Regions from separate parts of the Geobacillus sp. WSUCF1 genome, predicted to be linked through region 3. Evidence: riboswitches for the same ligand, from Rfam matches in the RefSeq annotation. Region 3 holds a riboswitch; each other region holds the start of a gene.
What was found. Region 3 has a riboswitch for S-adenosylmethionine ahead of mtnK (S-methyl-5-thioribose kinase). Riboswitches for the same ligand answer to the same signal wherever they lie in the genome.

Region 1: linked by a shared signal. The riboswitch ahead of I656_RS03710 (hypothetical protein) and the one ahead of mtnK (S-methyl-5-thioribose kinase) in region 3 are both predicted to bind S-adenosylmethionine.
Region 2: linked by a shared signal. The riboswitch ahead of I656_RS11340 (methionine biosynthesis PLP-dependent protein) and the one ahead of mtnK (S-methyl-5-thioribose kinase) in region 3 are both predicted to bind S-adenosylmethionine.
Region 4: linked by a shared signal. The riboswitch ahead of metK (methionine adenosyltransferase) and the one ahead of mtnK (S-methyl-5-thioribose kinase) in region 3 are both predicted to bind S-adenosylmethionine.

The regions. Positions count from the first base shown of each region.
Region 1 covers NZ_ATCO01000132.1:46,206-53,398, forward strand. Annotated here, with positions in the region: gene opp4B (oligopeptide ABC transporter permease) at 1-954, shown strand, start outside; gene I656_RS03720 (ABC transporter permease) at 976-1,884, shown strand; gene opp4A (oligopeptide ABC transporter substrate-binding protein) at 1,898-3,682, shown strand; SAM riboswitch class I at 3,733-3,837, shown strand; gene I656_RS03710 (hypothetical protein) at 3,888-4,244, shown strand; gene I656_RS03705 (VOC family protein) at 4,261-4,644, shown strand; gene I656_RS03700 (PaaI family thioesterase) at 4,825-5,307, shown strand; gene I656_RS03695 (PaaI family thioesterase) at 5,663-6,079, opposite strand; gene hutG (formimidoylglutamase) at 6,221-7,189, shown strand.
Region 2 covers NZ_ATCO01000037.1:8,092-15,284, reverse strand. Annotated here, with positions in the region: gene metC (cystathionine beta-lyase) at 1-1,069, opposite strand, end outside; gene I656_RS11340 (methionine biosynthesis PLP-dependent protein) at 1,073-2,176, opposite strand; SAM riboswitch class I at 2,376-2,486, opposite strand; gene I656_RS0114975 (esterase family protein) at 2,675-3,403, shown strand; partial or broken gene I656_RS0114970 (YjcG family protein) at 3,502-4,024, shown strand; gene I656_RS0114965 (GNAT family N-acetyltransferase) at 4,026-4,460, shown strand; gene I656_RS11345 (stage VI sporulation protein F) at 4,584-4,841, opposite strand; partial or broken gene I656_RS19860 (YjcZ family sporulation protein) at 4,968-5,051, opposite strand; gene I656_RS11350 (hypothetical protein) at 5,185-5,421, opposite strand; gene I656_RS11355 (thioredoxin family protein) at 5,550-5,870, shown strand; gene I656_RS18585 (hypothetical protein) at 6,011-6,181, opposite strand; gene I656_RS11360 (DUF421 domain-containing protein) at 6,202-7,062, opposite strand; gene I656_RS11365 (DUF1657 domain-containing protein) at 7,075-7,193, opposite strand, start outside.
Region 3 covers NZ_ATCO01000126.1:6,923-14,115, reverse strand. Annotated here, with positions in the region: gene I656_RS04395 (pyridoxal phosphate-dependent aminotransferase) at 1-1,065, opposite strand, end outside; partial or broken gene I656_RS0116220 (carbon-nitrogen family hydrolase) at 1,163-1,976, shown strand; SAM riboswitch class I at 2,071-2,239, shown strand; partial or broken gene mtnK (S-methyl-5-thioribose kinase) at 2,378-3,566, shown strand; gene mtnA (S-methyl-5-thioribose-1-phosphate isomerase) at 3,636-4,703, shown strand; gene I656_RS04405 (sugar ABC transporter substrate-binding protein) at 4,690-5,838, shown strand; gene I656_RS04410 (sugar ABC transporter ATP-binding protein) at 5,846-7,193, shown strand, end outside.
Region 4 covers NZ_ATCO01000137.1:6,927-14,119, forward strand. Annotated here, with positions in the region: gene I656_RS03355 (Rpn family recombination-promoting nuclease/putative transposase) at 1-439, shown strand, start outside; gene pckA (phosphoenolpyruvate carboxykinase (ATP)) at 1,115-2,701, opposite strand; SAM riboswitch class I at 2,920-3,034, shown strand; gene metK (methionine adenosyltransferase) at 3,164-4,375, shown strand; partial or broken gene I656_RS18185 (gamma carbonic anhydrase family protein) at 4,432-4,947, opposite strand; gene I656_RS03340 (tetraprenyl-beta-curcumene synthase family protein) at 5,286-6,395, shown strand; gene I656_RS03335 (class I SAM-dependent methyltransferase) at 6,453-7,040, opposite strand.

The sequences.
Region 1 (7,193 bases), on a different contig from region 3:
TTACGGCGAATCCTCATTATGATTCCGCAATTGTTTTTGCTGAGCGTCCTCATTTTCTTACTGGCGAAGGCGATGCCGGGCGATGCGCTGACGGGGCAGCTGGCGGCCAACCCGAAAATGGATCCGCAGACGCTTGAGGAAATGCGGGAAAAACTTGGCTTGAATGATCCGGTACATATTCAATACATCCGTTGGGTGAAAAACATGCTGCAAGGGGATCTCGGCCTTTCCTATACCCACCAGCAGCCGGTCACTGATCTGCTGGCCGGACGGATCGGGAATACGGTGTTGCTGTCGGCGGCGATTTTAATTTTGACGTACCTGATTGCCATTCCGCTTGGCATCGTGTCGGGGCGATGGACAGATACGTGGGCTGATAAGCTGATCGTCGGCTACAGCTATCTCGGGTTTGCCACGCCGCTGTTCATTTTTGCTTTGATCATGCTGTTTATTTTCGGCTTTCACCTTGGCTGGTTTCCAACCGGCGGCAGCGTGGACGTTCAGGTCGAGGAAGGGACGCTCGCTTACTATTTAAGCAAATTGAACCATCTCATGCTTCCGGCGTTGTCGGGAGCGCTCATCAACACGGTCGTTACGATTCAATATTTGCGCAGCGAAATCGTCGATACGAAAGTGAAAGATTTCGTGAAAACGGCGCGGGCGAAAGGCGTGCCGGAGCGGCACATCTATTGGCGCCATATTTTGCGCAATTCGTTTTTGCCGATCGCGGCGTTTTTAGGGTATGAGATCACCGGGCTTGTCGGCGGTTCCGTGTTTTTGGAGTCGATCTACAGCTATCCGGGGCTTGGCCAGCTGTTTTTGCAGTCGATTATGCAGCGGGATTACAGCGTCGTGACGGCGCTCGTCATGATTTCCGGTCTGGCGACGCTGGTGGGCACTCTGTTGTCGGACATCATTTTGAGTGCGGTCGACCCGCGCATCCGGATTGAGTAGGGAAGGAGGAAGGCAGCTGACATGAAAGCGGAAATCAGCGGCCCAACGCCGGCCGGAGCGAACATCGAGAAAAGCCCTTCCGCCTTTTCGATCATGTGGCGGGAGGTGGTTCGGGATCGGCTCGCGCTTGGTTCGCTCATCATTTTAGGAATCCTTTTGTCGATCGTCTATGGCGTGTCGCTCTTTTTGGATCAAGAGGAAATCGTGAAAGTGGATTTTCTTTCCATCTATTCTCCGCCGTCAGCGGAACACTGGCTTGGCACAGACTACGGAGGGCGCGACGTGTTTGGCCAGCTCATCATCGGCGCCCGCAATTCGTTTACGATCGGACTGGCCATTACGCTCATCACTGGGGCGATCGGCCTCATTGTCGGATTGGTGGCCGGCTATTTCGGCGGCTGGATTGACAATGTCATTATGCGCATCATCGATTTCATTCTCGTTCTGCCGTTTTTGATGCTCGTTATTGTTTTTGTCGCCATTGTGCCTAAATATAATGTATTGACGTTCATTTTGATCATGAGCGCGTTTTTGTGGACGGGCAAAGCCCGGCTGATCCGCGCCAAAACGCTGGCCGAGCGCGAGCTGGATTATGTCAGCGCGTCAAAAACGCTCGGCACGCCAGATTGGAAAATCATTATTTTTCAAATTTTGCCCAACCTCAGCTCGATCATTATCGTCAATTTGACGTTAAATTTGGCGGGCAACATCGGCATCGAGTCCGGGCTCACGTATCTTGGCTTCGGGCTGCCGGAGAGCACGCCGAGCTTAGGGACGTTGGTCAGCTATGCGACCAACCCGGATGTTTTGCAAAACAAATGGTGGGTTTGGTTGCCTGCGTCATTGCTTATTTTAGTGATGATGCTGTGCATAAATTTCATCGGCCAAGCGCTGAAACGTGCGGCTGATGCAAGACAACGACTAGGATAAGGGGGAAGAAAATGTGAAGAGAAAATGGCTGGCGGCTCTCGCCGCGCTCTTGCTCGTGCTCGCCGGGTGCACGGGCAAATCCGACACAACGAGCGGAAAGGGCAACAATAACGAAAAACCGGCGGCTCAGAAGGAAGACATCAGCAAATTCCCGATGACGGTGAAAAACGACGGGAAAATCATCGACGGCGGCGTGTTGAAATACGGCCTTGTGTCCGATACGCCGTTTGAAGGGACGCTCAGCTATGCATTCTACACCGGAGCGCCCGACGCAGAGATTTTGCAATTTTTTGACGAGTCGCTTTTCCGGACGAACGGTGACTATGAAATTACAAATGATGGGGCTGCCACGTATGAGTTGTCGGATGATAAAAAGACGATGACAATCCATATTAAAGACAATGTGAATTGGCATGACGGCCAGCCGGTGACCGCTGAAGACTTGGAGTATGCGTATTTGGTCATCGGCCATAAAGATTACACCGGCGTCCGCTATGGCGATGCGCTCATCCAAGGGATCGTCGGGATGGAAGAATATCACAGCGGCAAAGCGGATAAAATTTCCGGCATTAAAGTCATCGACAAAAAGACGTTGACGATCACATGGAAACAGGCCAATCCGTCGGTGTTGACCGGCATTTGGGCGTATCCGCTGCCGAAGCATTACTTGAAAGACATTCCGATCAAAGACTTGGCGAAATCGGATAAAATCCGGAAAAACCCGATCGGGTTCGGTCCGTTTAAAGTGAAGAAAATCGTTCCGGGCGAGTCGGTAGAGTTTGTTCGCAATGATGACTACTGGGCTGGCAAACCGAACTTGGAAGGCGTCATTTTGAAAGTCGTCAGCCCGCAAGTCGTCCTGCAAGCGCTGAAAAAAGGCGAAATTGACGTCGCTGAGTTCCCGACTGACCAATATTTGAACGCGAAAGGGACGAAAAACATTCAGTTTATCGGTAGAGTGGATTTGGCGTACAACTATATCGGCTTTAAACTCGGCCATTGGGATGCGAAAAAGCAGGAAAACGTAATGGACAATCCGAAATTCCAAAACAAAAAACTGCGCCAAGCCATGGCGTACGCCATCAACAACCAAGAGGTGGCCGACCGCCTGTATCATGGTTTGCGCTTCCCGGCGAACACGCTCATTCCGCCGTCGTTCCCGGGCTATCATGACAGTTCCATCAAAGGGTATACGTACAATCCGGAAAAAGCGAAACAATTGCTGGATGAAGCGGGATATAAAGATGTGGATGGCGATGGCCTCCGCGAAGATCCAAACGGCAAAAAATTCAAGGTCAACTTCTTGGCGATGAGCGGTGGGGACATCGCTGAACCGCTGGCCAAATTTTATATGCAATGCTGGAAAGATGTGGGCCTCGATGTTCAGCTTGTAGACGGACGCTTGGCGGAGTTCAACTCCTTCTACGATATGGTCGAAAAAGACGATCCGAAAGTGGATGTCTACGCCGCCGCTTGGGGAACTGGAACGGACGTCGACCCGTACGGATTGTACGGCCGCAACGTCATGTTCAACTACTCGCGCTGGGTGAATGAGAAAAACGATGAACTGTTGGAAAAAGGCCATTCCGAACAGGCGTTTGACAAAGAATATCGTCGGAAAATTTACAGTGAATGGCAACAGCTGATGAACGAAGAAGTTCCGGTCATTCCGACGTTGTATCGTTCGGCCATTTATGCCGTCAACAACCGCGTCGCCAACTTCACGGTCGATCCGGGCTCGAAACTGACGTGGAAAGATGTCGGCGTCACGTCCGAGCAACCGGAAGTCGAACAATGACGATTGTTGCCTTTGATGATGTATGATAAGATAGAAGATAAATTGCATACGTCTTATCAAGAGTGGGCGAGAGAACGGGCTTGATGACCCCACAGCAACCTGCCGCAGGCAAGGTGCTAACACCCGCAAAGCGGTTTCGCTTTGGATGATAAGAACGGCTCATGGCCCCTTTCGCATCATTCCGAGGCGAAGGGGGTTTTTGTCGATGGGAGGTGAAGGAGAAACAGTGGAGGAGGCGGTTTCGCTCCGCGCTTGCATGGCCGCTCATCTCCCTGCCGCAGCGTTCGCCGTTTGTGTCATGCGCTGTGTGCAGGCGGAGCTCATCCGGTTTGACCCTAAGGCGGCGGTGCATGTCGACCGTGGGGACGGATACGTTCATTTGTATGGGGAAGCGCAAGGAACAGCCTTTTCGTTGTTGTTGACCAACAGTGAGGCGGACGAATGGAAGGCGGACGGACCGTACGCCCTTGACCGCTACATATGGACAGAGCTTGGGAAAAAAGGGATTTTCCCGATGCAGATGACGCCGTATTTACAAGCAGTATGGTTAACTGAGTCATAGAAAGGAAGAGGGACGAATGGCAGTCAAAAAATTTGAACATGTCGGCATTCAAGTGAAAGACATCGAAGCATCGAAAGAGTTTTATCAAAATGTTGTCGGCTTGGAGCTGCTCGACGAAATGATTCATACGAACGGCACGATGAAATTGGCGTTTTTAGGGATTGGCGGCTCGATCATTGTCGAGCTCATCGAAGGATACAATCCGGATTTGCCGACGGAAGGAAAAGTGCACCATGTGGCGTTTACGGTGGAAGGCATTGAGCAGGAGAAAGAACGGCTTCAGTCGCTCGGTGTGCCGCTTGTGTGGGAAGAAATAACGACACTTCCGAACGGGGCAAAATATTTGTTCTTCCTCGGGCCCGACGGCGAATGGATCGAGTTTTACGAGCCTGCTCGATAAATGGCGTCACGCTAGGCGGCCAGCTGTTTGGGCCGCCTATGAATTTGCCGTCTGGCGATTGGCGCTTCGTTCCATTTTTCTTCGTATGGCCTTGCCTGCCGCTAGACAACAACCGTCCATGTAGGAGTCGTCGTCTTCTCGATTCAATGGTATACTAGAAAAAGAGAGGGGGAGGATGACGTGGAAGAAATGATCGTGCACGCGATTCAAGACGACTACCCTGATGAATTCGCCTGGTGCTACGGCTGCGGGCGTCTGAATGAACAAGGCCACCATTTCCGCACCGGGTGGCGGGGCGACAAAACGGTGACGGTGTATACGCCGCGTCCGGAACATACGGCGATTCCAGGGTTTGTGTACGGCGGGCTGATCGCCTCGCTCATTGATTGCCACGGCACCGGTTCAGCGGCGCTTGCCTTGCATCGGAAAAACGGCCATGAACCAGGGAGCGGGGAAACGCCGCCGCGCTTTGTCACTGCGTCGCTTCACGTCGATTTCGTCAAGCCGACGCCGCATGGAGTGCCGCTTGTCGCCGTCGGCACTGTGACGGAGATTCATCCGAAAAAATGGAAAGTGGACACCGAAGTGTTCGCCAACGGCGAACTGTGCGCCCGCGGGCAAGTCGTCGCCGTCGTAATGCCGAAAACGTTTGTCCGTGGGTAACAAGCAACAAAAGGCGCCGGAGAGCGGCTGTTTTTGACAGCGCTTTCTCCGGCGCTTGGCAACTGGTCGAAAACGGCTGCGCCTCACCTCGTTTCGCCATTGAGGACTGATGATGTCATGAAAAAGGCAACTCGACAACGCCTCTTCTCAAGTGGGGAAACCTTGTGAAATTGGTTCTCCTTTTTCAACAAAACCACCGATTTGGCGAACATCATCGTTTTTCACCGGTTTTCTCGGATTCCTCTGATCATCGCTTTCCATGCGTTTCAAAACAACAACAGCAGCTGCTGTTTGGACTCGTCGAATCCAAGGAGAACGAGCATGCGCAAAAACGCCTTTTGGAGATCCATCACCTTCACGGTTTGTCCATGATCAGCACCGACGACGTGGCGCTCGCCACCTCTTTGCCGTTTTGCCGCACGATGGCGGTTACATAGGCGACGGTTTTCCCGAACTTTTCCACCCGCGCCTCGATTTCGGCTTCTCCAGCCGCCGCTGGGCGGTGAAACGTCGTCTGCAAGTTGATGGAGGCGTGCATTTGGTCATCGCGAAGCAAGGTCGTCACCGCATACGCCATGAGAATGTCCGCCGCCGCCCCGACGAACCCGCCCATAATCACCCCGTTGCCGTTGAGCAGCGATTCGCTGATCGTCCATACGCCTTTCGCATAGCCGTCTCGGGCTTCCGTCAGGCGGACGCCGAGCGTTTCGTCGCATGGGGGCGGCGCGCTTTGACCGGCGATGACAGCGTGCAAGTTGGTCATTGGCTTCATGTGGAACACCCTTTCTGTTGTCAATCATGTTTTTTTATTCGCCAAACGGCGGCGATTTCCTCTTTTCGCGTGCATGAGGAGGAGAACGGCAAAGCTGTGGCGAAAGAAACAAGCAGCTGATGATGGAAAGGAGATGGTCTCATGTATCAACCGCCAGACGCCGGCCGTTGGACGGGACGGATTGACAGCGTGAGCGATGAGCAGGCGTTTCGTCTTCATCAGCGCATTCGCTTGCTCGATTTGTCGCGGCCATTGGAGACGGTGGAACGAGCGGCGGCATTCATCGGGTTTGCGTGCGACGAAGGAGTGCGCCGCAACCAAGGCCGCCAAGGGGCGAAAGAGGCGCCGGCCGCCGTCAAAGCGGCGCTGGCCCGGCTGCCTTGGCATCTTCCGGAAGGGGTCGTTGTCTATGACGCAGGCGATGTCGTTTGCGTCGATGAACGGCTCGAACAAAGCCAGACTGAACTTGGGAAGGCGGTCGCCCGCCTGCTGAAAAACGGGATGGCGTCTATCGTGATCGGCGGCGGCCATGAGACGGCGTACGGCCATTACTTGGGCGTTCGCGAAGCGCTCGGGCCCGAAGCCCGCCTTGGCATCCTCAACATTGACGCCCATTTCGACTTGCGCCCGTACGATGACGGGCCGACGTCCGGGACGATGTTTCGGCAAATATTGGATCAAGACGAACGGGTCCGTTACTTCTGCCTCGGCATTCAGCGGCTTGGCAACACGGCGGCGCTGTTTGCGGCGGCCGAGACGTACGGCTGCCGGTACATGCTTGAAGACGAGCTGACCGCAGGGCCGATCGAGGCCGCCTATGAACAAATCGAGGAATTTGCCGCTCATCACGATGCCGTGATGTTGACCATTTGCATGGACGCCATCAGCGCGGCTGCCGCGCCGGGGGTGAGCGCGCCGTCGCCGTTTGGACTCGCTCCGTCGCTAGTGCGCGCTCTCGTCCGCCGAATCGTTTCTCATCCGAAAACGATCAGCGTCGATCTTTGCGAAGTCAATCCACTCTGGGATGAAGGCGGAAAAACGGTGGCGTTGGCCGCCGCCTTTTGCATGGAAGCGCTCCTTCATTTTCGACGCTTGCAGCCAAGGCGGTGAGAAC
Region 2 (7,193 bases), on a different contig from region 3:
CGGTAATGCCGCGGCGGAGTCGCTCGTCTTTCGGCATGGCCGCATGCGACATTTTCGCCGGGTGCGATAAAATCGACTCGACCGCGCCAAGGCTGACGGCGAACACGGGCAAGCGGACGTTTCGGACGAACGTCCGGGCCGCTTCTTCATCGGCCAAGCGGAACGACAGCACGGCGCCAAACCCGTCCGCTTGATGGCGCTGGATGTCATGGCCTGGGTGGTGCGAAAGCCCCGGATAATACACTTCTTCGACCTTTGGGTGACAAGCCAAATATTGGGCGATGGCGGCCGCTGATTCAGATGACTGCTTCAGCCGGACGTGGAGCGTTTTTAATCCGCGCAGCACAAGCCACGCATCTTGGACGCCAAGGACAGCGCCAAATGCGTTTTGCAGTTTGTACAGCTCTTTTCCCAACTCTTCATCTTTCACCACGGCCAATCCGGCGACGACGTCGCTATGGCCGGCTAAAAATTTCGTGGCGCTGTGAAGGACAATATCGACGCCAAGGTCAAGCGGCCGCTGCAGCGCCGGCGTCATGAACGTATTATCCAAGAACGTCAAACAGCCGTGCGCTTTCGCCAGTTTGACGACGCCTTGAATATCGGTCACTTTTAACAATGGGTTGGACGGCGTTTCCATATAAATGACTTTCGTGTTCGGTCGGATGTTTTCGGCCACTGCGTTTAAATCGGTCATATCGACAAACGTATGCTCGATGCCAAAGCGGGTCAACACTTCCGTGATCATCCGGTACGTGCCGCCGTAGACGTCTTCAGTCACGAGGACGTGGTCGCCTCGGGACAAGAGCAAAAACGCCGTCGAAATGGCCGCCATGCCAGAAGCGAAGGCGAATCCGCGCACGCCGCCTTCTAACGCCGCGATCGTTTCCTCGAGCGCCTCGCGCGTCGGGTTGCCGGAGCGGCTGTAGTCGTATTTGCCGAATGAATCGAAATCGAACTGATGGAACGTGGAGGCATGCTGGATCGGCACGCTCACCGCTCCCGTGTGGCGATCGACTTTCCATTCATTATGGAGCAGTTTCGTTGAAAACGACCATTCCCGTTCCATCGCTTACACCTCTTTCATGTGTTTGAACGCCTGCGCCAAGTCGGCGATCAAATCGTCAGCGTGCTCAATGCCGACCGAGAAACGGAGCAGCCGGTTGCAAATACCGTTTTGGATGCGGATTTCCTCAGGAATGTCCGCATGCGTCTGCGTCGCTGGGTACGTAATAAAGCTTTCGACTCCGCCCAGGCTTTCCGCGAACGTAATGAGGCGCAAGCTTTTTAAAAACCCGTTCACCCACTTTTCATCGGCAATCCGGAACGACAGCATCCCGCCTCTTCCCGGATACAACACATCGGTGACATCTTCATGTTCGCGCAAAAAGGCGCTGATGCGCTTGGCGTTTTCTTCATGCTGGCGCATCCTTAGCGCCAGCGTTTTCATCCCGCGAATCAACAGCCACGAATCAAACGGCGACAAAACCGCGCCGATGGCGTTCTGATACTCGGCCAGGCGTTGACAGAGCTCCTCGCCCTTGGCGACGACAAGGCCAGCCAGCACATCGTTATGGCCGCCTAAATATTTCGTGGCGCTGTGGATGACAATATCGGCGCCTTGTTCGATCGGGCGTTGAAGCACCGGTGTATAAAACGTGTTGTCAACGATCAACAAAAGCCCATGCCGTTTGGCAAGCGCGGAGACAGCGGCAATATCCGTCTCCTGCATCAATGGGTTCGTCGGCGTTTCCAAGAAAATGGCTTTCGTTTTTTCCGTTATCGTTTCTTCCACTGCATCGAGGTCAGCAAAGTCAACGTAATGAAACCCAAGACCGTACTTGCGCCAGCCGCGCTCAAACAGGCGGTACGTGCCGCCGTAAAGGTCGGCCGATACGAGAAACTCGTCTCCGCTCTCAAACAAGGCGAGCACCGTCTGAATGGCGGCCATGCCGGAGCTGAACGCATAGCCTTGGTCGCCGCCTTCCAGTCTCGCGATCGCTTCTTCGACGATTTTGCGCGTGGGGTTGCCGGTGCGGATGTAGTCAAACCCAGTCGACTCTCCGATGCCGGCATGGCGGTAGGCGGTGGAAAAATAAACCGGCGGGTTGACCGTCCCCGTCACCGTTTCGCTCCGGTTGCCAATTTGCGCTAACAACGTCTCCAGTTTCTCCATCTCATCTCTCTCCTTCTGCTGAAAATTCCATCATGGATCAACGGCCGACCATTTGACGCCCAACGAAGCGCCGCTGTCTGTCGGGCAGCGGCCGAGGGCCTTGATCCTCGACGCCCCTCGGTTGAGGGAGCGGCCGCTTGAGTAAATAAAAAAAGTCTTCTAAGAAGAAGACTTTTCCATACACATGGGGTCATGCTTCTTCTTATCTGCCGAATTGAATGCTCAATTCGCTGGATTTAGCACCTGGCCGCCGGGCGGCTGGTTGCTGAAGCTTCATTGGGCCAGTTCCCTCCGCTTCTCTTGATAAGAATGAGACGCGTATTCAATTTTTCTAATTTTAATAAAAAATGTAGCGCATTCCCCCCGTTTTTGCAAGCCATTTTTTTTGTGAATGGCACGATTCGGCAAATTCGCAAAAAATTCGAGCCCTTCGTTAACATCTTTTGGCGCAAATATGTTACAATAACAGATGAACTTACGCTTTCATGGAGGATGGTCATGGCGACAGCAACAGGAACGATGCGCGACTGCAAGTTGTACAGCGGAGAGCTGCAAGAAGAAATCGAACTGCTCGTCTACTTGCCAAGCAATTTTTCGCCGCTTTACAAATATTCTTTATTAATCGCGCAAGATGGCAAAGATTATTTTATGTATGGAAAAATGAAAACCGTCATCGAAACGCTGATGGCAGAAGGAACAATCGACCGGACGATCGTCGTCGGCATCCCGTATCGGAACGTCAACGACCGCTACGAGAAATACCACCCGGAAGGCCGAAAGCACGAAGCATACCTTCGTTTTTTAGCCCATGAACTCGTCCCGTTTTTGGACCGCGAACTGCCGACATACCAAATGGGCAAAGGCCGGGCGCTGATCGGCGATTCGCTCGGCGGAACGGTGTCGCTTCTAGCCGGGTTGTTGTATCCGCATACATTTGGGAAAATCGCCATGCAGTCCCCCTATATCGATGACTCGGTATTGGCGCGCATCCGCTCATTCCGCGATCCATCGCTCCTTTCGCTTTACCATTCTGTTGGCACAGAGGAAACAGCGGTGAAAACGACGGATGGCCATGTGCGCGATTTTATCACCCCGAATCGAATGGCGCGGGACTTGTTTATGGAAAAACGGTTTGCTTATACGTACCATGAGTTCGAAGGCGGCCATGCGTGGACGTATTGGCAGCCGGATGTCCCCCGAGCCGTAGCCGCTGTTTTATCATTATAGGACAAAACGGAGCAACTTCAAAGATGTCGAAGCCGCCGCATCCATTCCGTGCGTTTCCTGTGCGTGGAAAAAGAACTGGTTCAAGGAGGGAAAACAAAATGAAGTACGGCATTGTGATCTTTCCGCCAAAACGGATTCAGGACTTCGCCAACTCGTACCGGAAACGGTACGACAGCCATTACGCCCTCATCCCGCCGCATATTACGCTGAAATACCCATTTGAAGCGGATGAGGAGCAAATAAAAAAAAATGGCGAAAGAGTTGCGCCGCATTGCGGCGGAAACACCTCCCATTCCGATCAAAGTGACGAAATTCAGCTCGTTTTATCCGACAAGCAACATCATTTATTTGAAGGTGGAGCCAAACGACGTGCTCGAGCGCCTTCATGAACAACTGCACAGCGGCTTGTTCGCCGGAAAGCCGGAGTTTGTGTTCGTACCTCACATTACGATCGGCCGCGATTTGCCGGGCGCAGAATATGCGGACGTCTACAGCCAGCTGAAGCTGCAAGATGTGCACTTCGAGGAGACCGTCGACCGCTTCCATCTTCTCTATCAGCTGGAAAACGGCTCGTGGACCGTCTATGAAACGTTTATCGTCGGAGGAAAGGAAACGGTCTGAGATGAACATTGCGATTGGCACAACGCAAGATCGCGCTTTGTACGAAGACGCCTTGCGCGTCCGCCGGCTCGTATTCATTGAGGAGCAAAACGTGCCGGAAGACGAGGAAATCGACGCATTCGAGGACGACTCGTTCCACCTCGTCCTGTATGATGGCCAAACACCGGTCGGTGCTGGGCGACTCCGTTTCATTGACGAAGGCGTCGGCAAAATCGAGCGCATTTGCGTCCTGCCGTCCTACCGCGGCCGCGGCGCCGGACGGATGGTGATGGAAGCGATCGAACAGCTGGCGAAAACAAAAGGGGCGAAAACGGCGAAACTGAACGCCCAGACGCACGCGGAACCGTTTTACAAAAAGCTCGGCTACACGACCGTCTCCGGTGTCTTTATGGACGCTGGCATCCCACATGTCACGATGGTGAAATCGCTCGAATAACCAGCTGATTGAGCGTCCTGCGCCTACATGGCATCAAGTGCTGGGGGATCTGTAGAAACCTTTTCTTTTGCTTAGGCAGAGAGGGCAAAAAAGGGAGCTGTGCGCACGCAAGCTCCCTTTCGCTTATTTTTTGTTGTTCAGCATATTGGCAATCGTATTGAAATCAATTTGCTTGCCGTTATGGACGATCGCCTTGACGATTTGGTCTTCGAGCTCCTTTGGCACTTTTCGATTAGCGATTTGCGCCACCCGCTTCACCACTTGGCGCACCGTTTTTTCGTCGCTGAAATTGGCGTTTTGCAGCGAGTTGGCGAGCTCAAAAACGTCTTTCATATTGACACCTGTTTTCTTTTCGATGTTTTTAAAAAATTGCTGATCCATCGTTCCGCCTCCTTCTCCCTGCTATATCGTATGATGCTCCCGCCTCGGCGTGCATCAAATTAGGGAAAGAAAAATACGAGCCGCTCCGTGGCGCCGAAACGGCCCGTATCCCATTCGCTTTTTCCGTTAGGCGACAAATGCCGCGCCGACAATAATCAACAAAATGAACAACACGACAATCAGCACAAAGCCACCGCCATAGCCACCGCCATAGCCACCGCCATAGCCGTAGCCGTAGTACGGAAATCCATAGCCGCAGAAGCCCATCATGATGCACCTCCTTCTTTGTTTACTGTATCGTATTCATCCGCGCATCAAGACGTATGGGCGCAAGGGCATTTTGTCATCCAAATCGGCGGAACAGCTCGGCAAATTCCCGCTCCTTCTTCGCAAACCATTGCTCGATGTAGTCTAAGTTGCCTTGCACACTTTTTAAAAATCCATTGTTCAATTTTTCGATTTCTTGCAGCTGTTTGTTAAAGTCCTTTCCCCATTGTTCAAACAGGCGGATGAACGTTTCATGCCCTTCTTTGCGTGACGCCACCCAACCTTCGAGCGCCTTTTCCAGTTCTTTGCTCACACTTTCCCCCCCTTTCTTACTGTTGTATGCAAAAACGACTGCCCGAGGTGAAGGCGTCCCCGTTCTTTTTTTGCCTTGCCATATGGTAAAGTAAAGATGAACGGCAACATGAAAGGGAGGGAACGAATGTGAGACAGATTGAAACAGCTGAGCAATTCGAGGCGGCCATTTCCGGCGATAAGCCAGCGATTATGAAGTTTTACACAACTTGGTGTCCGGACTGCGTGCGCCTCAATATGTTCATCGATGACATCGTTCGCGACTATGGACAATATGATTGGTTTGAAATCGACCGTGACCAGTTTCCGGAACTTGGCGAGAAATACCAGGTGCTTGGCATCCCGAGCCTGCTGGTCTTCCGCAACGGAAAAAAAATAGCTCATCTGCACAGCGCTGACGCCAAAACGCCGGAAGAGGTGCGCGCCTTTTTGCAGTCTCTGCCGGAGTAAGGCGGGGCGGCGCCCTTGCGTCGCCAGAGAAGAAGGGCAACAAAAAGAGGCTGTCCGAGAAGGAAGTTTTCCTTCCCGGACAGCCAATGCGAATGAACAGACAGCTCCTTATGGATCGCCGATTGTGGAAACGGAAGCCGTCAATATTCGATTTCGTCGTAGTCTTTCGGCTGGCGCGTCAGCTGCGGGCTGTCAAACATCAATTCAATCAAAATTTCCTCATCGGTCGTCCGCGTCCGCTCGGAGCGGTCGTTCGTTTTCAATTGGATTTGAATTTCCTCATCCGTCGTTTTTGTCCGTTTGTCTTCCATCGTCTTTTCCTCCTGTGTCATCAGTTTCGCAAGAGCGGTTCGACTTTTTGCACAAGCTCTGCCATTTCTGCGGCGTTTCGTTCATACAGCGCCTTCGCCTCTTCGGAATTCGTCTGCAACGCATACAGCTCCAGATCAGCCTGCACTTTTTTCATCGCGGCCAAGAGCAGCTTTTTCTCCTGCGGCTCGGCAATTTGGATCTTATCATCGTACAAATCGATCGTCAGCTGTCCGTATGAATCGACTTGGGCGAGAAACACATTTTCAATCGCCACTCCTTGTTTGTCAAGCTGTTCCTTCAGCCAGCCGCGGCCAAGCCCCATCGTAGCGAGTGGCTCATCCAAAATCATGCCGTCCATAATGACCGTTTGCGGCTCTTTTTCCCGCGGTGGGTTTGGGAACACATCTCCGACGGTGAGCGGCTGCTTTTCCCGCTTCAGCAACACGTTCAAGTCGCCGTTTGGCTCAAGCACCGCAAACTCGACGTCGGCGACGCGGAACACATCTTTTTTGCGCAGCTGTTCGAGCAGCTCGTCAACCGTATATTTCTCCCGTTTCAAGTTTTCCTCTAAAATTTTGCCGTTTTTAATAAAAACCGTGGAATTGCCCTCGACAAAATCGCGAAATTTCTTGTTGCGCAGCGAGAGACGAGCGACAGCCACTGGAAACAGCGACCAAATCAAAATGCTGGTGATGCCTTCTTGCAACGAAATTCCTAAATCGACCGACATCGTTCCAGCGATATCGCCGACGGTAATGCCGACGATGTATTCAAAAAACGACAATTTTGATAATTGCTTTTTGCCGAGAATGCGGGTGATCACAAACAACCCGATTAAAATGCAAATCGAACGAATGGCGGTTTCTAACCATATAGGCATCGATCATGCTCCTTACTTTCCGTGGTATTGCGGCTCTTCGAACTCGAGCCGGCCGATCCGGTCTTTGATGTCCGCGATGATCTCCTCTGTCGCAAGCATCGCTTCATGAAACGTCCGCTGCGCCGTTTCAT
Region 3 (7,193 bases):
TGGGGCAACGGCGACGTGCGCCCGCTCAAGCAGCATGTCGGCAAACTCAGCGGATGATATGCCTTTTGGCAGCGGAAGCCAGGCGAAAAACGACCCGGATGGCGCCTGCACCTCCCAGCCGGCCTCGCAGAGCGCAGCGATGAACGCATTGCGGCGCGCCTCATACAATGCGACCAGCTCCGTGACACAATCTTGCGGACCAAGGAGCGCCGCGGCGGCCGCTTCCTGGATGGCGCCGAACAAGCTGACATACAAATGATCCTGCAAAAGCTCAAGCGCCCGAATGATCCGCTCGTTGCCGACGGCAAACGCCACACGCCAGCCGGCCATATTGTATGTTTTCGAAAACGTATAAATTTCGACGCCGACGTCTTTCGCCCCATCGACTTCCAGGAAGCTGACCGGTTTCCGGCCGTCAAAGCCGATCGCCCCATAAGCGAAATCGTGCACGACGGCAATGCCGTGCTTGGCGGCAAACGCCACCGTCTCCGCGAAAAATTCCTTTGTCGCCGTTGCGCCGGTCGGATTGTTCGGATAGTTTAAAAACATGAGCTTCGCTCGGTCGGCCACTGCCGCCGGAATGGCTTCATAGTCCGGCAAAAAACCGTTTTCCGCAACAAGCGGCATCATTTCCATCCGCGCGCGGGCAAGCGCGATCCCCGACCAATAGTCCGGATAGCCCGGGTCCGGGGCCAGCACCACATCGCCCGGGTTGACGAGGCAAAGCGGCAGCTCGACAAGCCCGGCCTTGCCGCCGAACAAAATGGCGACTTCGCGGTCTGGATCGATGTTCACCCCGTATTCACGCGCGTAAAACGCGGCGATGGCTTCTTTCAAAAAGAAGTAGCCTTGAAACGGCGAATATTTATGGTATTTCGGATTAGCCGCCGCCCGCTGCATCGCCTCAACGATATGCTTTGGCGTCGGCTGATCCGGGTTGCCTTGCCCTAAATTGATCACGTCGCATCCGGCCTTGATTTTCTCCCCGACTTTTGCGACAAGCGAGGCGAAAAATTGCTTTGGCAGCTGCTCAAGCAACTCGGAAAAAGGAATTTCCATCGTCATCGCCCACACCTTCTTAAAAAATTCTTGAAATTCTAGTGCAACATCATATATCCTAAAAAGCAAAATGTAAAGCAAAATTTTTTCGAGGTGAAAACTCATGACGATCCGCATCGCCTGCCTCCAGCTTGATATTGCGTTTGGCGACCCGAACGAAAACGAACGGCGCGCGGAAAGCGCCATTGAATCGGCCGTCAAGGACGGCGCGAATATCATCGTGCTGCCGGAATTATGGACGACCGGCTACGATTTGACGCGCCTAGATGAGATTGCCGACGAAGGCGCCGAACGGGCCAAAGCGTTCGCCTCCCGCCTAGCGCAAGCACACAGCATCCATCTCGTCGCCGGCTCGGTCGCTAAAAAAAACAACAACCGGCGTGACGAACACGATGATCGTGGCCGACCGGAACGGTCAAATCGTCGGCGAATATAGCAAACTCCATCTGTTCCAATTGATGGATGAACATTTGTATTTGCAGCCGGGAAGCAGCTTAGGCTTGTTTTCGCTCGACGGGCTTTCATGCGCCGGGGTCATTTGCTATGACATCCGCTTTCCGGAGTGGATTCGCGCCCATGCTTTGGCTGGGGCGGAAGTGCTGTTTGTCGTCGCCGAATGGCCGCTTCCCCGCCTGCACCATTGGCGGACGCTCTTGATGGCGCGGGCGATTGAAAACCAATGCTACGTCGTCGCCTGCAACCGGGCTGGCCGCGACCCGAACAACGTCTTTGCCGGCCATTCGCTCGTCATCGACCCATGGGGCGAAGTGATCGCCGAGGCGGACGAGAAGCCGGGCATTCTCTCGGCCGACATCGATCCCGCGCTCGTTGCGGACGTCCGTGCGCGCATCCCGGTGTTTGCCGACCGCCGGCCGCACGACTATGAAACGGCAAAAAATTTTTTCAAAACGTATTGACAATCGATTGGCCGACCATGTATCATTCGAATCAAACAACCAAACGATTGAGAACATCGTGAAAATTCCCGAAACTGAATACAAGAAATCGGTACTCTTATCAAGAGTTGGCTGAGGGAATTGGCCCAATGAAGCCCAGCAACCGACCGTAATGCTATCGTGAGATAGGGCGCACGCCAAGGGCGGCGCCGGAAGCGTCATGCTTCCGCAGGGCACGGTGCTAAGTCCAACAGAAAGACCGATGTCTTTCTGAAAGATAAGAGGCGCGAAGAACGAATGAATCTTCAAGCCTCTTTCCGTATGCGAAAGAGGCTTTTTCATTTGTCGGAAACGCCGAGTTTTAGCGCGCGTCAGAACCGGCATTTGAAAACGAGCGAAATGAAAAAAGGGGGAACAAGGCAATGACCACTGTTCAAACATCGGTTTACGAACCGCTGACCGAACCGAAGGCGGTATCTCTCGCTGTCCGCCTCGGCTTATTCCGCGACGGGGCGCCTCTTTTGTGCCGCGAGATCGGCGACGGCAACTTGAACTTAGTGTTTCATATCGTCGACCAAGAAACAAAGCAAGGCGTAATCATCAAACAAGCGTTGCCGTACGCCAAAGTGGTCGGCGAAAGCTGGCCGCTTACGTTAAAGCGCGCCGTCATCGAAAGCAACGCGCTGCGCACGTTTGCGAGCTATGTGCCGCAATACGTGCCGAAAGTCTACTATTCTGACGAATCGCTCGCCATTACGGTGATGGAAGACTTATCCCGTTTGCAAATCGCCCGCAAAGTTGATCGAAGGAAAAACGTATCCGCTTTTGTCCCAGCATATCGGCGAGTTTGTCGCCAAGACGGCGTTTTATACGTCTGATTTCGGCATGAACCAGCAAGAGAAAAAGAAATTGGCGCAAAGCTTCGTCAATCCGGAACTGTGCAAAATCACGGAAGACCTCGTCTTCACCGACCCGTTTTTTGACCACGAAACGAACAACTTTGAAGACGAATTGCGCCCAGACGTTGAAGCGCTTTGGCGCGATGACCGCTTGCACCTAGAAGCAGCAAAGCTGAAGCGCAAGTTTTTAACCGAAGCCGATGTGCTCTTGCATGGCGATTTGCATACCGGCAGCATTTTCGTAAGCGCCGACGAAACGAAAGTGATCGACCCGGAATTCGCCTTTTACGGTCCGATCGGGTTTGACCTTGGCCAATTTTTCGCCAATTTGCTGTTAAATGCGTTGTCCCGCCCTGAATTAGAGCGCCAACCGCTCTTTGACCACATCGACCGGACATGGGACGTCTTTGCGTCCGTGTTCTCAACCCTTTGGCGCACCGAGAGCGTGGAAACGTACGCCGCGACGCCGGGCTTGCTCGAGGACGTGCTCCGGCACGCGTTCATCGATGCTGTCGGCTTTGCCGGCTGCGAAGTCATCCGCCGGACGATCGGCCTCGCCCATGTGGCGGACCTTGACGGCATCGAGCACAAAGATGAACGGCTTGTTGCCAAACGGCATGCGCTCCGCCTCGGCCGCCGCTTGATCATTGAGCGGGCTGAGCTGACAGGAACGGATGGCTTCCGCCGGCTGCTCGCCGAAACCAAGCAGTAATGCCATTCGATCCGGCCCGCCGGCGACGGGCCGGACAAACGAACAACGCCAAAAGAAAGGAAGACAGCAATGAGCACATTTGCCATCCCGCGCTCAGTCGAATGGCGCGAGACGCATGTGACGATTTTAAACCAACAAAAACTTCCAACAGTCACGGAATATATCGACTTGCACACCATTGAAGACGTATATGACGCGATCGCCACGCTGAAAGTGCGCGGCGCGCCGGCGATCGGCATCACTGCCGCCTATGGCTTGGCGCTCGCCGCTTCGAGCTATGACACCGAGTCGGTCGATGAATTCCGCCGTCGCTTGAAACGAGATCGTGACTACCTAGCCAGTGCCCGGCCGACTGCCGTCAACTTGTTTTGGGCGCTCGATCGGCTCGTCACCGCTGCGGCCGACGCCCTTTCCGTCAACGAGGCCAAAACGACGCTCGTCCACGAAGCGATTCGCATTCAAGTGGAAGATGAGGATGTGTGCCGCCGCATCGGCGAATACGCGTTGTCGCTCTTTCGTCCGGGCGATCGGGTGATGACGATCTGCAACGCCGGCTCGATCGCCACCGCCCGCTACGGAACGGCGCTCGCCCCGTTTTATTTGGCGAAAGAAAAAGGAATTGAACTATCCGTTTACGCTCTCGAGACGCGGCCGGTGTTGCAAGGGGCGCGCCTGACCGCTTGGGAACTGATACAAGCGGGCGTTGATGTGACGCTCATCACCGACAACATGGCAGCGCAAGCGATCAAGGCGAAAGGCATTGGCGCCATCATCGTCGGCGCCGACCGGATCGCGCAAAACGGCGATACGGCGAACAAAATCGGCACGTTCGGCCTGGCCTTGCTCGCGAAGTCGTTTGACATTCCGTTTTACGTCGCTGCGCCGTTGTCCACGATCGATTTGACGACGAAAACAGGTGCGGACATCCCGATCGAAGAGCGCCATCCGGATGAAGTGACCCACATCGCCGGCGTACGCATCGCCCCGGAAGGCGTCAACGTATACAATCCGGCGTTTGACGTAACGCCAAACGAACTCATTACCGCGATCATTACCGAAAAAGGCATCATTCGCGGCAATTACAACGCAACGCTGCCATCATTATTCACAAAGGAGGAGCAACATGAAACGATTTAAGGCCTTATCTTCCCTTTTTCTTCTTTTCTTTGCCGTGTTCTCCATCTTGACTGGCTGCACACACGAGCAAGATGCCGTGAGCTCCAAGCCAGCCAACGGAGCCAAGACCACGAACAACAAAACGGAAACGACATCCAGCCACTCGACGGCAACAAGCGACGAGCAAGCGGCCATTCCTGAAAAGTTGAAAAAGCCGGTGAAAATCGCCGCCATTATGCAACTGTCCATCGGCACGTTCTCATCGCAATACATCGCCGGCGTCAAAGAACAAGTGCAAAAATTCGGCGGCGAGGTGCAAATTTACAACGCCGACAACGATTTAACCAAAATGGCATCGTACGTTGAGACGGCCATTACGCAAAATGTTGACGCCATTTTGCTTGACCACGGCCGCGCCGATGCGCTCGAAGGCCCGGTGAAAAAAGCCGTCGCCAAAGGCATTCCAGTTGTGGCATTTGACAACGATTTGAACATTCCCGGCGTCACCGTCATCGACCAAGACGACTACAGCCTCGCCTGGAAAACATTAAAAACGCTCGCAGAAGACTTAAACGGGGAAGGCAACATCGTCACGATTTGGGTCGGCGGCTTTACCCCGATGGAACGCCGCCATATCATTTATGACGCGTTCAAAAAACGCTATCCGAACATTAAAGAAATTGCCAAGTTTGGCACGGCGAGCGCCAACACAGCTTTGGACACACAAACGCAAATGGAAGCGATTTTGAAAAAATACCCGAACAAAGGCGACATTGACGCTGTCTTCGCAACTTGGGACGAGTTCGCCAAAGGGGCGACGCGCGCCATCGAGCAAGCCGGGCGCACGGAAATTAAAGTGTATGGCATCGATTTGAGCGATGAAGACTTGCAAATGATCCAAAAACCAAACAGCCCATGGGTGGCGACAACGGCGACGGACCCAGCCGAAGTCGGCCGCGTCCAAGTGCGGTTCGCGTATCAAAAAATCGCCGGAGAAAAAACGCCGAACATTTACTCGCTTGAGCCGCATTTAGTGAAACGGTCCGATCTTCCGGACAAACAAGTGTCGATGAATGAGCTTTCGCAATACATTCCGGGCTGGGGGCAATCCAATGTCGCCATCTCGCCGTGGATGAAAACGTTGGAAGCCAGGTGAACAAAAAATGAACGGGTTGTCAATGCGGGGCATGGAAAAATCGTTTGGCGCCGTGCGCGTGCTTGACGGCGTGGACTTCGACGTTCGTCCTGGCGAAGTCCACGCCCTTTTGGGCATGAACGGCGCCGGCAAAAGCACGCTCATGAACATTTTGGCCGGCGCCATTCCTCCCGACGCCGGCACGATCACGATCGATGGCGTCAACTGCACCTTTTCGTCGCCGCTTGACGCGAAACGAGCCGGCATCGGCTTCGTCGTCCAAGAGGTCGACACGGCGCTTTTCCCAGGATTGCCCGTTTACGAAAACTTGGCGGCTGATGAGCTCGCTGATGTGAAGAAACAGCCGATCCGCTCGCTGCGCCGGGAAAAAGAACGGGCCGCTGCTCTGCTTCGCCGCGTCGGCCTTGCCATTTCGCCGGCAAAGCTCGTGCGCGACTGCTCGCTCCATGAAAAACAGCTGATCGTGCTCGCCAAAGTGTTGTCATCGAATGCGCGCTACATCATTTTGGACGAACCGACCGCCGCCTTGAGCGAAGCCGAAACGAAGCGGCTGTTTGCCATCATCACGGAACTGAAACAGCAAGGCGTCGGCTTTATTTACATCTCTCATAAACTGAAAGAAGTGCAGGAAATCGCCGACCGGCTGACGATTTTGCGCGACGGCCGCGTCGTCTACCATGGTTCCGCCCTCGGTTTGCCGCTTGAAGACATCGTCCTTCATATGACCGGAACAAGGCGAGCCGCCGCCATGAAACAAACGCGCGCGCATGGAAGCGACATCGCCTTTGCCGTCCGTGGGATCACGATCGAAAAAACCGGCACGACGGTCGATCTTTACGCCCATCGCGGCGAAATCGTCGGCATCGCCGGCTTGGTTGGCGCCGGCAAAACGGAGCTCGCTGAAAGCCTCATCGCCCACCGGAAGACGTCTGGCGAATGGCAACTTGACGGCCGGCGCTATACATTTTCATCGCCGCATGAAGCGATTGCCGCCGGCCTTTGTCTTATTCCGGAAGAACGGCGCAAACAAGGGCTGTTCTTGCCCGAGTCAGTGAAAACGAACTTGACCGTCCGCCTTCTTTCCCGCCTGTCGCGCTGGCAATGGATCAGCCGGGCGAAAGAAGCGGCTGAAGCCGACGGGCTCGTCCGCTCGCTAGGTGTTCATCCGCCGTCAAGCACCACCGTCGTTCGCCACTTGAGCGGCGGCAACCAGCAGAAAGTCGTCATCGGCAAATGGCTGAACACAAACGCGCGTGTTTTTCTATTCGACGAGCCCACGAAAGGAATCGATGTCCACGCCAAACAAGAGGTGTTTTCCATCATCCGTGCTCTCGCCGATGAAGGAAAAACAGTAC
Region 4 (7,193 bases), on a different contig from region 3:
AAGCGAGAAGGTGGAAGTGAAAAAGGAGTTTTTGCGCATCCTAGTCCGCCTCGAGCTCGATGAGGCGAAGCAGCGGCTGTTGTTTGGGTTTTTTGAAACGTATTTGCGGTTGTCCGAAGCGGAGGAAATCCAACTGCGAAACGAGGTGAGCCAAATGGAGACGAAGGAAGCGAAACAAGTGATGGAGCTCATCATCTCATACGAACAGCGGGGAATCGAGAAAGGCATTCAACAAGGAGTCAAACAAGGAATCGAACAAGGGTTGAAACAAGGAATAAAGCAAGGGATGAAGCAAGGGATTGAACAGGGACGCCAAAAAGGGATCGAGGAAGGGAAAATCGACATCGCGAAGAAAATGTTGGCGAAAGGGTACGATGTCGACACGATCCACGAGCTGACCGGGTTGCCGGCGGAAAAGATTGAACAGCTGAAGAAGTAAACCCGCCTTCGCATTGTCGTCGACCCCCAATCGTGCCAAAACCCCGGGGGATCGACGACAATCATTTTATGCGTTCGAACCTTACGGCCATCGAGGGTAAAGTCTATTGACAGAATTTGTCGGTGACGTTCATCGTCCCGATTGGCGTTTTGATTCTAATGTTGAAAAGGCAGGAGCGCAAACAATCCTTCGGTTTGCACTCTGCCATATGATGAAGCAAGACTGATTCCTTTGCTTTGTTCTGAAATAAAGTGATCATTTACAGAGGGAGCTCACAAAATAGTTCCCGTGATTTCTCCTCCTCAATCCTCTCTTTGATCATCGAAACGATTGGTGATGGAATCGTAAACACGAACCAAAAGCCAGCTCTTCAGTTTTTGATAAAACGCGCTCTTTGTCGCGCCCCCAAGCAAGGGGGCGAAGGAAAGCGGATGGATTTTCAACAATTTCCTAAAGGCGAATGGATATACTGAAGCAATGGAAGCCTCCCCCTTATTCTTGTGCAGAGTCTATTTTTTATTACCACAACTTCCCTTGTTTGTCAAGGATTTGTTCGGCATCGGAATGAAAAATCCTCCCGATTTTCGTGGGAAGGAGGCGAAATGGGAGGCCCAAAGCAACGGAAAGAAATAAAAAACAGCCGGACAGGGAATACCCTGTCCGGCCGTGTTCTTGTTACACGAGCGGTCCGCCGAGTTTTTCGATGGACGGATCGATGTGGGCGAATTTTTGGAAGTTGGCGCGGAATTTTTGCGCCAGCTCTTTTGCTTTTTGTTCGTATGCTTGTTTGTCGGCCCATGTGTTTTGCGGCTGCAGGACGTCATCCGGCACGCCGGGGACGCGGGTTGGGATGGCGAGGCCGAAAATCGGATCTTTGACTGTTTCGACGTTGTCGAGCTCCCCTTCGACGGCGGCTTGCACCATCGCCCGGGTGTAGGCGAGCTTCATGCGGCTGCCGACGCCGTACGACCCCCCTGTCCAACCGGTGTTGACCAAAAAGACGCGGACGTTGTGTTCGGCGATTTTTTGCCCGAGCATTTCCGCGTACTCGACGGCCGGGCGCGGCAAAAACGGTGCGCCAAAGCACGTTGAGAACGTTGCTTCCGGTTCGGTGACGCCGCGTTCGGTGCCGGCGAGCTTGCTTGTGTAGCCGCTTAAGAAATGGTACATCGCTTGTTCGCGCGTCAGCTTGCTGATCGGCGGCAGGACGCCGAACGCATCAGCCGTCAAAAACACGATCGTGGACGGATGGCCGGCGACGCTCGGGTCGATGATGTTTTGGATCGCCTGAAGCGGGTAGGCGGCGCGCGTGTTTTCCGTCAGCGTGCCGTCGTCGTAATTCGGCACCCGCGTCGCGTCATCGAGGACGACGTTTTCGAGCACCGCGCCGAAGCCGATGGCGTCAAAAATTTGCGGCTCTTTCTCGCGCGATAGGTTGATGCATTTCGCATAGCAGCCGCCTTCGATGTTGAAAATACCGCGGCTTGACCAGCCGTGTTCATCATCGCCGATCAAGCGGCGGTTCGGGTCGGTCGAGAGCGTCGTTTTTCCCGTTCCCGACAAGCCGAAAAAGAGGGCGACGTCGCCTTCCTGGCCGACGTTGGCCGAGCAGTGCATCGGCAGGATGCCTTGTTCCGGCAGCAAATAGTTCATCACCGAGAAAATCGATTTTTTCATTTCGCCGGCATACTCGGTGCCGCCGATCAACACGGTGCGCCGTTCAAACGAGATGATGATGAACGCTTCCGAGCGCGTGCCGTCGACTTTCGGGTCGGCTTTAAAGTTCGGCGCGCAAATGACGGTGAATTGCGGCTCATGCACGGCGAGCTCTTCGGCGTTCGGCCGAATGAACAGCTGATGGACGAACAAGTTGTGCCAGGCGAATTCGTTGACGACTTGAATCGGCAGCCGGTATTTCGGATCGGCGCCGGCAAAGCCTTTAAACACGAACAGTTCATCTTTCTTCATTAAATAGTCGAGCACTTTGTCGTACAGTTTATCAAACGTCTCCGGAGACATCGGCTGGTTGACCGCTCCCCAGTCGATCGTTTGCTTCGTTGACGGTTCTTCGACGATGTATTTGTCTTTCGGCGACCGCCCTGTGTACTTGCCGGTCGTGACCGCGACGGCTCCGGTGTGCGTCAGCCGTCCTTCGTTCCGCTGCAGGACTTTCTCGACGAGCTCGGCGACGGACAGTTGATGATGCACGTACGGTTTTTGCAGCAATACATCAAGCTTATTCGTCATGTTTGCGATCCCCATATTCAAAACCTGCCTTCTTTTTGAAATCACTCTTGAAAATAGTATAACACATTTTTATTAATAGTCCATACTAATTGTGTGGGTTTTTCAAACTTTATTTTGCCCAATGTGTCGATTTCCTTGAGGAAAGAATTTTCTCGGCTGGAAATGATAAAAAATGAATTTTGATAGTTGACTTTGCCGATTCCATTGCGATAAGATAAGTCATTGAACGGATACTCTTATCCCGAGCCGGTGGAGGGACAGGCCCGATGAAGCCCAGCAACCGTCACAACTGTACATGTGTGAAATGGTGCTAACCTGTGGCAAGGCGCAGTCCTTGAACGATAAGAGTGAAAGGAAGCAATACGATTGCCATGACCTTTCCTCAGCCGTTACAGGAAAGGTTTTTTATATTGCGAAGGGAAAAAGGGAAATGAGTTCCGTGTTGCCACATTATGCCAAGAGGAGGAAACAAACCGAATGTCAGCCAAACGCCGCTTGTTTACTTCAGAGTCTGTGACGGAAGGACATCCGGATAAAATTTGCGACCAAATTTCTGACGCCATTTTGGATGCCATTTTGGAAAAAGATCCGAACGCCCGCGTCGCCTGCGAAACGAGCGTCACGACCGGGCTGGTGCTCGTGAGCGGGGAAATCACGACATCAACATACGTGGACATTCCGCGCATCGTCCGCGATACGGTCCGGGAGATCGGCTACACGCGCGCCAAATACGGATTTGACGCCGATACGTGCGCGGTGCTGACGTCGATTGACGAACAATCGCCGGACATTGCGATGGGGGTGAACCGGGCGCTTGAGGCGCGCGAAGGTCAGATGACTGACGAGGAAATTGAAGCGATTGGCGCCGGCGACCAAGGATTGATGTTTGGGTTCGCCTGCAATGAGACGGAAGAATTGATGCCGTTGCCGATTTCGCTTGCGCACCGCTTGGCGCGCCGATTGGCGGAAGTGCGCAAAACGGATGTCTTGCCGTACTTGCGGCCGGACGGGAAAACGCAAGTGACGATCGAATACGATGAAAACGGCAAACCGGTGCGCGTCGATACGATCGTCGTTTCCGCGCAGCACCATCCGGAAATTACGCAAGAGCAAATCGAGCGCGACATTAAAGAACAGGTCATCAAGCCGGTCGTGCCCGCAGAGCTGCTTGATGAGAACACGAAATACTTCATCAACCCGACAGGACGGTTTGTCATCGGCGGTCCGCAAGGGGATGCTGGGTTGACGGGGCGCAAAATCATCGTCGATACGTACGGCGGCTACGCCCGCCACGGCGGCGGCGCGTTCTCGGGCAAAGATCCGACGAAAGTCGACCGCTCGGCGGCGTATGCGGCCCGCTATGTCGCGAAAAACATCGTCGCGGCAGGACTGGCCGACAAATGCGAAGTGCAGCTTGCCTACGCGATCGGCGTCGCCCGCCCAGTTTCGATTTCGATCGATACGTTCGGCACCGGCAAAGTGTCGGAAGACATTTTGATTGAGGTCGTGCGCAACAACTTCGATCTCCGCCCGGCGGGCATCATCAAAATGCTCGACCTTCGCCGCCCGATTTACAAACAGACGGCTGCTTACGGCCATTTTGGGCGTACGGACATCGACCTGCCGTGGGAGCGCACCGACAAAGCCGCCTTGTTGAAAGAACAAGCGCTGGCGTTGGCGGACAAGTGATGAAAGAAAAAGAGCTGCCTGATCACGGCAGCTCTTTTTTTGTTGGCGCACGATGTCCGCTGTTGCTGCAGCGCTTTGTAATACTGCCCTTTCTCGACATATTCGCGGCGTATGCGCTCCATTTCACGGATGTCGTCTTCCGTCAGTTCGCGGACGACTTTCGCCGGCCGGCCGAGGGCGAGCGTGTTGGGCGGAATTTTTTTGCCCGGCGGCACTAAACTGCCGGCGCCGATAAACGCGCCTTCCCCGATTTCCGCGCGGTCCAAAATGATCGAGCCCATGCCGATGAGCGCGTTTTTGCGAACGATGGCGCTGTGCAAAATGACTTGATGGCCGACTGTTACACCGTCTTCAATGATAAGCGGATTGTTTGGACTTTGATGCAAAATTGAGTTATCTTGAATATTGACCCGGTTGCCAATCACCGTTGGCGCCACATCGCCGCGAATGACGGTATTGAACCAAATGCTCGTCTCTTCGCCGATCACGACATCGCCGGTGATCGTCACATAGTCGGCGATAAAGGCGGAGGCGGCAATTTGCGGCGTTTTGCCTTTGTATGGGTAAATCATGGGCGTTCGTTCCTTTCTGCTGCAAAATCGATCGTTCACCATGTATTGTACAACGCTGCGTCCAAATCGCCAACGAAAGTGAGCGCGCCTGATCGGGATTGGTGAAAAACGTTTCGTTTCGCCCGATGAGTGGTTGGGATCGGGAAAGAAGATCCGATTTCACAAAGCTTCTCAACGTGAGAAGAACCGTTGTTGAGCGGTTTTTTCATTCCATCGCCAACCCTTTTATGGTTTGCCCCGGCCGCATTGATGGCAATACTGGAAGACGAGATCGCAGGCTGTTCAGACGCGAAACGATTTTGGTTGCTGATAAGATGGAAATGCTAGGAGACGAGACCATGGTGTTTGCACCTGAGGTGAGCCGATTGAACATTCCGAAAAACCCCATCGCCTTGATGAAAATGGTGTATCGTGACGTGCTTCCGCTTGTCCACCGCGAGCTTGCCTATTGGCGGCGCCAGGCCGAGCGCATTCCCGACCCGGAATTGCGGCGCCAGGCCTTGGCGAGCATCGCTTCGAAAACGTTCCATTGCGAAGGCGGCTCCATTTTGGCGCTCTTGGCCGGAGAAAACATGGAGGATTGCATCCGCTTTATCGTGGCTTACCAGACGATCAGCGATTATTTGGATAATTTGTGCGACCGCAGCACTTCGCTCGATCCGCTCGACTTTCGCGCCTTGCACGATTCGATGCCGGACGCTTTGACGATCGGCGCGGAGCCGTCGAACTATTACCGCCATCGCCGCGAACAGGAAGACGGCGGCTATTTGCCGGCGCTCGTCCGCACGTGCCAAGAGGTGCTCGAGACGGTGCGCCATTATGAGACGATCGCCCCATTTTTGCATGAATTGGCCGGATATTATTGCGACTTGCAAGTGCATAAACATGTCGAAGCGAGCGATCGGGTGCCGCGGCTGGAGAAATGGTTCGCGCAATACAAAGACGCCTTGCCGCCGATGGAATGGTATGAGTTTTCCGCCTGCTCCGGTTCGACGCTCGGCATTTTCTGCCTCGTCGCCTATGCGTTTGGCGAATCGCTGCCGCCGGAGATGGCGAGACAAGTGCGCGACGGTTATTTTCCGTACATTCAAGGACTGCACATTTTGCTCGACTATTTGATCGACCAGGAGGAAGACCGGGACGGCGGCGATTTAAACTTTTGCTTTTACTATCCGAATGAAACGGTGATGCTTGAGCGGCTTTGCCATTTCATCGAAGAGGCCGACCGCCATGTCGGCGCCCTTCCGCACGGCGAGTTTCACCGCCTTATTCACCGAGGGCTTCTTGGGTTGTATTTGTCGGATGCCAAGGTGAAAAAGCAGCGCGGGCTGCGCCGGCTGGCGCGCCGGCTCGTCCGCGCCGGCGGGGCGGCGTCGCAGTTTTTCTATTGGAACGGAAAAGCATACCGCTTTTGGCAGGAGCGGCAAAAACGGCTGTCCTTTTCATAAGGGCGGCCGTTTGCTTGTATTGGCAAGAGCAGTGGTTCGTCGGCGGATCGGACGGAATCAGGCGCCCCCATCCGCCCGATTCTCGAGCGCGAGCAAAAACGGCGGGTTGTTTTGCCGATTGATGAATTCGTATTTCAAGGCATGGACGCGCCGTTGATCAAGAGAACGGACGTAATCAAGGAGCGCGTCGCGTTCGCGCTTTCCTTCCGGATGGCCGTGGTAGACGACAAGAACGATGACGCCGCCCGGCTTCATGACGGAAAGCAACTGGCGGACCGCTTCGATCGTCGATTCCGGCTGGGTGACGATTTGCTTATTGCCGCCCGGCAAATAGCCGAGGTTGAACACCGCGCCGGCGATGCGCCCGTGTACATCGGCGGGAAGCGCCTCAAGCAGTTCACTATGGCTTCGCTCGAACAACGTCGCCCGCCCGCATAGCCCATGTTCCGCGAGGCGGGCGGAAGCGGCGGTGATGGCCTCAGGCTGAATGTCAAAGCCGAACACATGGCCTGTCTCCCCGACGCGTTCGGCCAAATACACGGTGTCGTGCCCGTTGCCGACGGTCGCGTCGACGGCGATGTCGCCTTCGTTGACCGCTTGATCAAGCAAAAAGCGGGCAAACGGCAAAATGTTCATCAAAGCCATCGGTTGGCCCCTCCTTGTGATCGTTTCATCGTTTACGTTGGCAGGCGTGTCGCTGCGCCAAAGATGCCGGATGCCATCGTTTTTCCCTAAAAGACTGGTGATTTAGTGAAAAGTCGCGGAAAACGGACTTTCTTCTCAAATGGGGAAGTCCTG